3 regions of the Mesobacillus sp. QJM3NY_10 genome follow, and region 1 is predicted to be linked to each of the others. Evidence: riboswitches for the same ligand, from Rfam matches in the RefSeq annotation. Region 1 holds a riboswitch; each other region holds the start of a gene.
The links. Region 1 has a riboswitch for S-adenosylmethionine ahead of mtnW (2,3-diketo-5-methylthiopentyl-1-phosphate enolase). Riboswitches for the same ligand answer to the same signal wherever they lie in the genome.

Region 1 (2,265 bases):
AATTTTTTGATCAGACAATCGAGCTGGCACGAAAAAATGAAATTTGTGTTGTCCACGATTTCGCGTATGGAGCGATTGGCTTTGACGGGAAGAGACCACAAAGCTTTTTACAGTCAGAGGGTGCCAAAGACGTAGGGATCGAAATTTATACGCTCTCGAAAACATATAATATGGCTGGATGGCGTGTGGGCTTTGCAGCGGGGAATAAGAGCGTGATTGCGGCGATCAACTTGCTTCAGGACCATATGTATGTCAGTCTGTTTGGTGCTGTCCAGGAAGCTGCAGCAGAAGCTTTGCTAGGGCCCCAGGAATGTGTTGCTGACTTAAATGATTTATACGAATCAAGAAGAAATGTCCTTATTGACGGTCTGAAAAATATTGGCTGGCACGTCACTGCTCCAAAAGGCTCGTTTTTTGCCTGGCTTAAGGTTCCGGAACACTTCACTTCGGTTGAATTTGCGGATTTTTTGCTCGAAAAGGCACATATAGCAGTTGCGCCAGGTGTAGGGTTTGGAGAACATGGAGCGGGCTTTGTGAGGGTTGGCTTGCTGAGCTCCGAGGAGAGATTGCAAGAAGCAGTCAGCAGAATTGAAAGCTTGGAAATTTTCAAAAAATAGTTGACATTGATTTATGAACCTGACATAATCCTAATTAATAAATTTACTTTAACCAATTAAATAACTTGATTAAATTATTTTCTTATCAAGAGCAGGCGGAGGGACGAGCCCGATGAAGCCCGGCAACCGATCCAGCATTTTATGCTGGGCACGGTGCTAATTCTTGCAGCGAAAGCTGAAAGATGAGAAGAGTTTAGTGTATTTTCTAACCTCTTCTTTGTGAAGAGGTTTTTTTAATGTCTTTAAAACAACTCGTTTGGAAAGGGATTGATCTTCATGAGCGAAATTACAGCGACATATATAGTCCATGATGCTAAACATAACCCGGAGAAAAAAGCAGAGGGGATCGCGCTTGGTTTGACAGTGGGATCCTGGACAGATTTGCCTGAATTGGACCAAAAACAATTAAAAAAACATAAGGGAAGAGTTGTTTCTGTAGAAGGTTCGGGCCTGGACAGCAATTCAGAAACAGTGGCAACAATTAAAATCGCTTATCCTGCCATCAATTTCTCACCGGACCTGCCAGCAATTCTCACAACTTTATTTGGAAAACTATCGCTTGATGGCAAGGTAAAGCTGATAGACCTTGAATTCGGAGAAGAATTAAAGAAAGAATTCCCAGGTCCGCGCTTTGGCATTGAAGGAATCAGGGGAAAGCTTGGCGTCTATGACCGGCCATTGCTTATGAGCATCTTCAAAGGTGTCATTGGACGGGATATGGAGTTTCTGTTAAAGCAGCTAAAAGAACAGAGCCTTGGAGGAGTTGATCTGATCAAGGATGATGAAATCCTGTTTGAAAATGAACTTACTCCTTTTGAAAAGAGAATCACTCTTGGGAAACAGGTTCTCGATGAAGTCTATGAATCTACTGGACACAGAACCTTATATGCTGCCAACCTGACAGGAAGAACCACACAGCTTAGGGATAAAGCGAGAAGAGCGGCTGAGCTTGGAGCCGACGCCCTGTTGTTCAATGTGTTCGCCTACGGTTTGGATGTCTTGCAGGAACTTAGGGAAGATGACGAAATCGGTATTCCGATCATGGCTCACCCGGCTGTAAGTGGTGCGTTCACTTCAGCTGATGAATATGGTTTTTCACATTCCTTGCTTCTGGGAAAATTACTCCGTTATGCCGGAGCAGACTTCTCACTGTTCCCGTCACCTTATGGAAGTGTGGCTCTCGAAAAGCAGCAGGCGATCTCAATAGCCGAGGCACTGACTGCTGAGGATCAATTCAAAAGGACATTCCCGGTTCCATCAGCAGGTATCCATCCAGGAATGGTCCCTTTGCTTGTAAAAGATTTCGGAATAGATTCAATCATTAATGCGGGTGGAGGCGTACATGGACATCCTGGTGGAGCACAAGGGGGCGGCAAGGCATTCAGGCAGGCAATTGAAACAGTTCTTCAAGGAAAAACGCTTGAAGAGGGCGCACATGAGCATGAAGAGTTAAAAATTGCTTTAGGTCTTTGGGGTTCAGCCGAGGCGGTAGCGAAATGAGCCAGCCAGTGATTTTTTGTGACTTCGATGGAACAGTAACCGAAAAGGACAATATCATAGCGATCATGAATGAATTTGGCCCTGAAGGATGGGATGAAATAAAGGAAGCGGTGCTTGATCGCACCATTTCCATAAGGGAAGGCGTGGG
Region 2 (2,265 bases), 2.2 Mb from region 1:
TTGAACCTATATTTTGCGGATCGGTTCATGGCTTCCAATTCATTGATTGGCTTGGTCATTTCACTAGGACAGGGAGCCACAGCTGTTGCGATGATCATCGGTCCTATGGTGGTTCGCAGACTTGGGGAAGTGAAGGCAGTGGTCGTGTTACAGCTTCTGTCGCTTCCGTTTTTGCTGTTGACAGCGTACACACAGAATTTTTGGCTCGCTGCACTAGGATTTTTATTTCGTCAGGCACTAATGAATGCCGGCAATCCAATCCAGATGTCGTTAATGATGTCGAAGGTTGATGATTCCATGAAGGGTTTGGCAAACTCTGTGAATCAAATGGTGTTTAATCTCGGATGGGCCGTTATGGGACCGGTATCGACTGGGATCGTCTTGAAATACGGTCCCTATTGGGGATATGCAACTGTATTTACCATTACTGCAGGTCTTTACTTAGTAGGATCCACGTATTTCTTCGTAGTTTTCAAAAGTATGGATAAGCCAAAATCCGGCATGATGGAGACAAAACCTGCTTAATTACTGTATTTCTTTGGATATATTTCTCGGGAAATGAAAGACGATGCCGAAATTTCAAACGGTATTGTCTTTTTTTACGTTATTCATATTGTAAATTCAATTATTAATTTGTCGAAGGATTCCAACAGGTTTTTCCCTGATTACAAGGAATATGTATTATAAGGGAGTTGATTGGAATGCGGGAACGAATCGACAGGTTTGCGAATGAAATCCAGAATAAGAAGCATGTTCTGCAACTAGTAAATAAACTGGAATTATGCTTAAAAATTGAAGCAGAGAGTGGTACATTCTACTTGTCTTTCAAGGATGGCAAGGTGGCTTGCCAGGAAACCTGCATGCATACCCGATACACTGCAACGATTTCTGGAAAGGATGCGCTTTTGGATCAATTATTTAATGGAGATCTGAAACTGCGTCAGGGAGTAAAAATGAATTATTTCACAACTGATTGTTCTTTTCGCTCCCAATTGGTTCTGGAATCATTATTTTATCTTGCGAGACCACTTCCTGTATAAAATTTTATCTGAATAATCGAAATATATTGACCGATATATTGCGACGTGATATTATCACTTTAACGCAGTAAAAACGAATTGAATATTCTTATCCAGAGAGGCGGAGGGACTGGCCCTATGAAGCCCGGCAACCGGTTGTGAAACACGGTGCTAATTCCAGCAGAGTTTTTTGCTCTGAAAAGATAAGGAGAGATGATAAATGACCCTCTTCTTAGGAAGAGGGTTTTTTGTTTCAGTTTTTCAAGGAAAATATTTTGATTGGAGAGATGGAGATGGCTAATGAGCAAAAAAACTACAGAATTGAAACGCTGGGGGTACATGGTGGTCAGTCACCAGATCCGGTAACAGGCGCGAGGGCAGTTCCTATTTATTCGAGCAATGCGTTCCAATTTGAAAACACAGAACATGCAGCGGATTTATTTGCGCTTAAGGAAGCGGGCTATATTTACTCACGGATACATAATCCGACAGTTACTGCCCTGGAAGAAAAAGTGGCTCTTCTTGAGGGCGGTATAGGTGCTCTTGCGTTATCCAGTGGGATGTCTGCCATCACGATGGCGATCCTGAACATTGCGCATGCGGGTGATGAAATTGTTGCTGCATCTAATCTATATGGAGGTACTTACAATTTATTTGCTGTAACACTGCCGAAGTATGGAATAAAAGTTCATCTAGTTGATCCAGCTGATCCTGAGAATTTTAGAAAGGCGATCACTCCGAAAACAAAAGCAGTCTACGCAGAAACAATCGGTAATCCAAGTCTCAGAGTATTGGACATTGAAGCTGTAGCGGAAGTTGCCCATGAAGCAGGTCTTCCGCTAATCATCGATAATACATTTGCAACCCCTTATCTTTGCCGGCCAATTGAACATGGCGCCGATATCGTTGTCCACTCAGCTACCAAGTGGCTATTAGGAAATGGTACAGTCATGGGCGGAATCATTGTGGATGGAGGAAAGTTCGATTGGAAGTCGCCTAAGTTCCCGGGCTTCAATGAGCCGGACTCTAGTTACCATGATCTTGTCTATAGTGAGGCAATCGGAGCTGCCGCATTTATCGTAAAGGCAAGAGTCCAGCTGTTGCGTGACCTTGGACCGGCGATCAGTCCTCAGAGTGCATTCCAATTCAATCTTGGAATAGAGACATTACATGTCCGCATGAAGGAGCATGTTGCCAATACACGCAAAATCGTAGATTATCTTGATTCGCATCCTGCCGTTACCTG
Region 3 (2,265 bases), 2.3 Mb from region 1:
ACTGCACCAGGTATCACCACGAAGGAGCTTGATGAAATTGCGGGCAGGCTGTTTGAAGAGCACGGGGCGATTTCAGCACCGAAGGGAGAATACAATTTCCCCAGCTATACATGTATAAGTGTGAACGAAGAGGTGGCACATGGCATACCAGGCAGCCGTGTGATCAAAGAAGGCGATATTGTTAATATCGATGTTTCCGGCTCTAAGAATGGTTATTTCGCCGACACTGGTATCTCATTTGTCGTTGGCGAAGGTGACCCTATCTTAACCAAAATATGCGAAACAGCCGTCGAGGCCTTTGAAGCAGGATTGAAAAAAGCGAAACCTGGTTCGAAGAAAAGCGGACTAGGCAAGGCAGTTATGGCAACTGCGAGAAAGAATGGACTAAGGGTTATCAAAAACCTTACAGGACATGGAATCGGCCGTACAATCCATGAAGCACCCGATCATATTTATAATTACCATGAGCCATGGGATGACGAGCTTTTAAAAGAAGGAATGGTCATCGCTTTTGAACCGTTCATCTCAACTCGTGAGGAAGAAGTCTTCCAAAACGATAATGACGAATGGACATATGTAACAGAAAACAGCTTCGTCGCTCAATGTGAGCATACCATCATTCTTACTAAAAACGGGCCGCTAGTGATTACCCGATAGGCTCATTTCTCGATTGAAACCCTTGCTGCTGCAGGGGTTTCTATTTTTTGCCTGACCCCTTTCATTTCATACTATATTCCTATTTTTCGTATTACTAAAAAAAAATCCAACAAATTGATTGACACTTTTTCTATGACGCAGTAAAGTAATAAACAAGATTTACAACTCAATATTCGTTACTTCTTATCAAGAGAGGTTGAGGGACTGGCCCTATGACACCTCGGCAGCGGACTCCTTTGGAGGACTGTGCCAAATCCAGCAAGCATGAGCTTGACAGATAAGAAGAGGCCGACTTTTAATTTGATGTCCTCTTCTTTCTGAAGGGGACTTTTTGTTTTTACAAATATCTCCACCCATAATTTCATATTCGATACTTTCTTATCAAGAGAGGCGGAGGGACTGGCCCTATGAAGCCTCGGCAGCGGACTCACATTGAGGACTGTGCCAAATCCAGCAAGCATGAGCTTGGAAGATAAGAAGAGGTATTGTCCAGCAATCGTTGCGGCATGCCCTCTTCCTGTTTCCAGGAGGAGGGTTTTTTTATGATTTACAAAGGAGGAAGACAGATGATCACTTTTGAGCAAGTGGAAAAAGTTTATGAAAGTCGCGGGAATAAGGTAGCGGCACTTAATGGAATCGATCTGGAAATCAAAGAAGGAGAGATATTCGGAGTCATTGGTTTTAGCGGTGCAGGAAAAAGCTCCCTGATCCGCTGCGTAAATTTACTGGAACGGCCAACATCCGGCCGGGTGATTGTGAATGGCTGCGACATGACTTCACTTTCAGTAAAAGAAGTCAGGGAGATAAAAAAGAATATCGGCATGGTATTCCAGCATTTTAATCTTTTAAATTCGAAAACCGTTTTTGATAATGTTGCGATGCCTCTCATTCTCGCAAAACTTCCCAAAGCCAAAAAAAAAGAGCGAGTCCTTCAGCTCCTCGACTTTGTCGGCCTGGCTGATAAAGCAAACAATTATCCAGACCAGCTTTCGGGAGGCCAGAAGCAGCGAATCGGTATTGCCCGGGCGCTGGCAACCCAGCCGAAAATCCTGCTTTGCGATGAAGCAACATCTGCCCTTGACCCGCAGACAACCAGTTCAATCCTGCAGCTATTGAAAAAAATCAACAAGGAGTACAACATTACGATTTTAATCATTACCCATGAAATGTCCGTCATCAGGGAAATTTGTGACAAGGTGGCTGTCATCGAGGAAGGAAAAATCATTGAGGAAGGCACTGTCTTCGATGTATTCTCCAGCCCGAAAACAGTTACAGCAAGAAATTTCGTCAGCACGATCATGAATGACAGCATTCCTGATTCCGTGTACAGGATTATTGAAGGACATTCAGGACTTCATAAGGTATTCCGGATCAACTTTGTCGGTGAGTCAGCCGGTCAGCCGCTTTTTTCCCAGCTTTCAAAGAAATTCGATATCAACGTCAATGTTCTTTTTGGCAATATCACAGAGCTTCAGGGTATACCATTCGGAAACTTGATTGTCGAGTTCCAGGGCAGTGATAAAGAAATTTTGAGGGCTCTTAATTTTATCGATCAACAAAAAGTAAGCATTAAGGAAGTGACAGCACATGCTAGTTAATTCAGAGCAA

Region 2: it holds a riboswitch for S-adenosylmethionine, as region 1 does, so the genes downstream of both, AC0VX7_RS20810 (O-acetylhomoserine aminocarboxypropyltransferase/cysteine synthase family protein) here and mtnW (2,3-diketo-5-methylthiopentyl-1-phosphate enolase) in region 1, are expected to answer to the same signal.
Region 3: it holds a riboswitch for S-adenosylmethionine, as region 1 does, so the genes downstream of both, AC0VX7_RS19685 (methionine ABC transporter ATP-binding protein) here and mtnW (2,3-diketo-5-methylthiopentyl-1-phosphate enolase) in region 1, are expected to answer to the same signal.

Annotation. Positions count from the first base shown of each region.
Region 1 covers NZ_CM149675.1:1,552,806-1,555,070, forward strand. The annotation lists gene AC0VX7_RS07685 (aminotransferase class I/II-fold pyridoxal phosphate-dependent enzyme) at 1-617, shown strand, start outside; SAM riboswitch class I at 697-806, shown strand; gene mtnW (2,3-diketo-5-methylthiopentyl-1-phosphate enolase) at 894-2,117, shown strand; gene AC0VX7_RS07695 (2-hydroxy-3-keto-5-methylthiopentenyl-1-phosphate phosphatase) at 2,114-2,265, shown strand, end outside.
Region 2 covers NZ_CM149675.1:4,113,134-4,115,398, reverse strand. The annotation lists gene AC0VX7_RS20820 (MFS transporter) at 1-525, shown strand, start outside; gene AC0VX7_RS20815 (SCP2 sterol-binding domain-containing protein) at 702-1,040, shown strand; SAM riboswitch class I at 1,126-1,229, shown strand; gene AC0VX7_RS20810 (O-acetylhomoserine aminocarboxypropyltransferase/cysteine synthase family protein) at 1,313-2,265, shown strand, end outside.
Region 3 covers NZ_CM149675.1:3,893,357-3,895,621, forward strand. The annotation lists gene map (type I methionyl aminopeptidase) at 1-657, shown strand, start outside; SAM riboswitch class I at 838-941, shown strand; SAM riboswitch class I at 1,033-1,136, shown strand; gene AC0VX7_RS19685 (methionine ABC transporter ATP-binding protein) at 1,224-2,255, shown strand; gene AC0VX7_RS19690 (methionine ABC transporter permease) at 2,245-2,265, shown strand, end outside.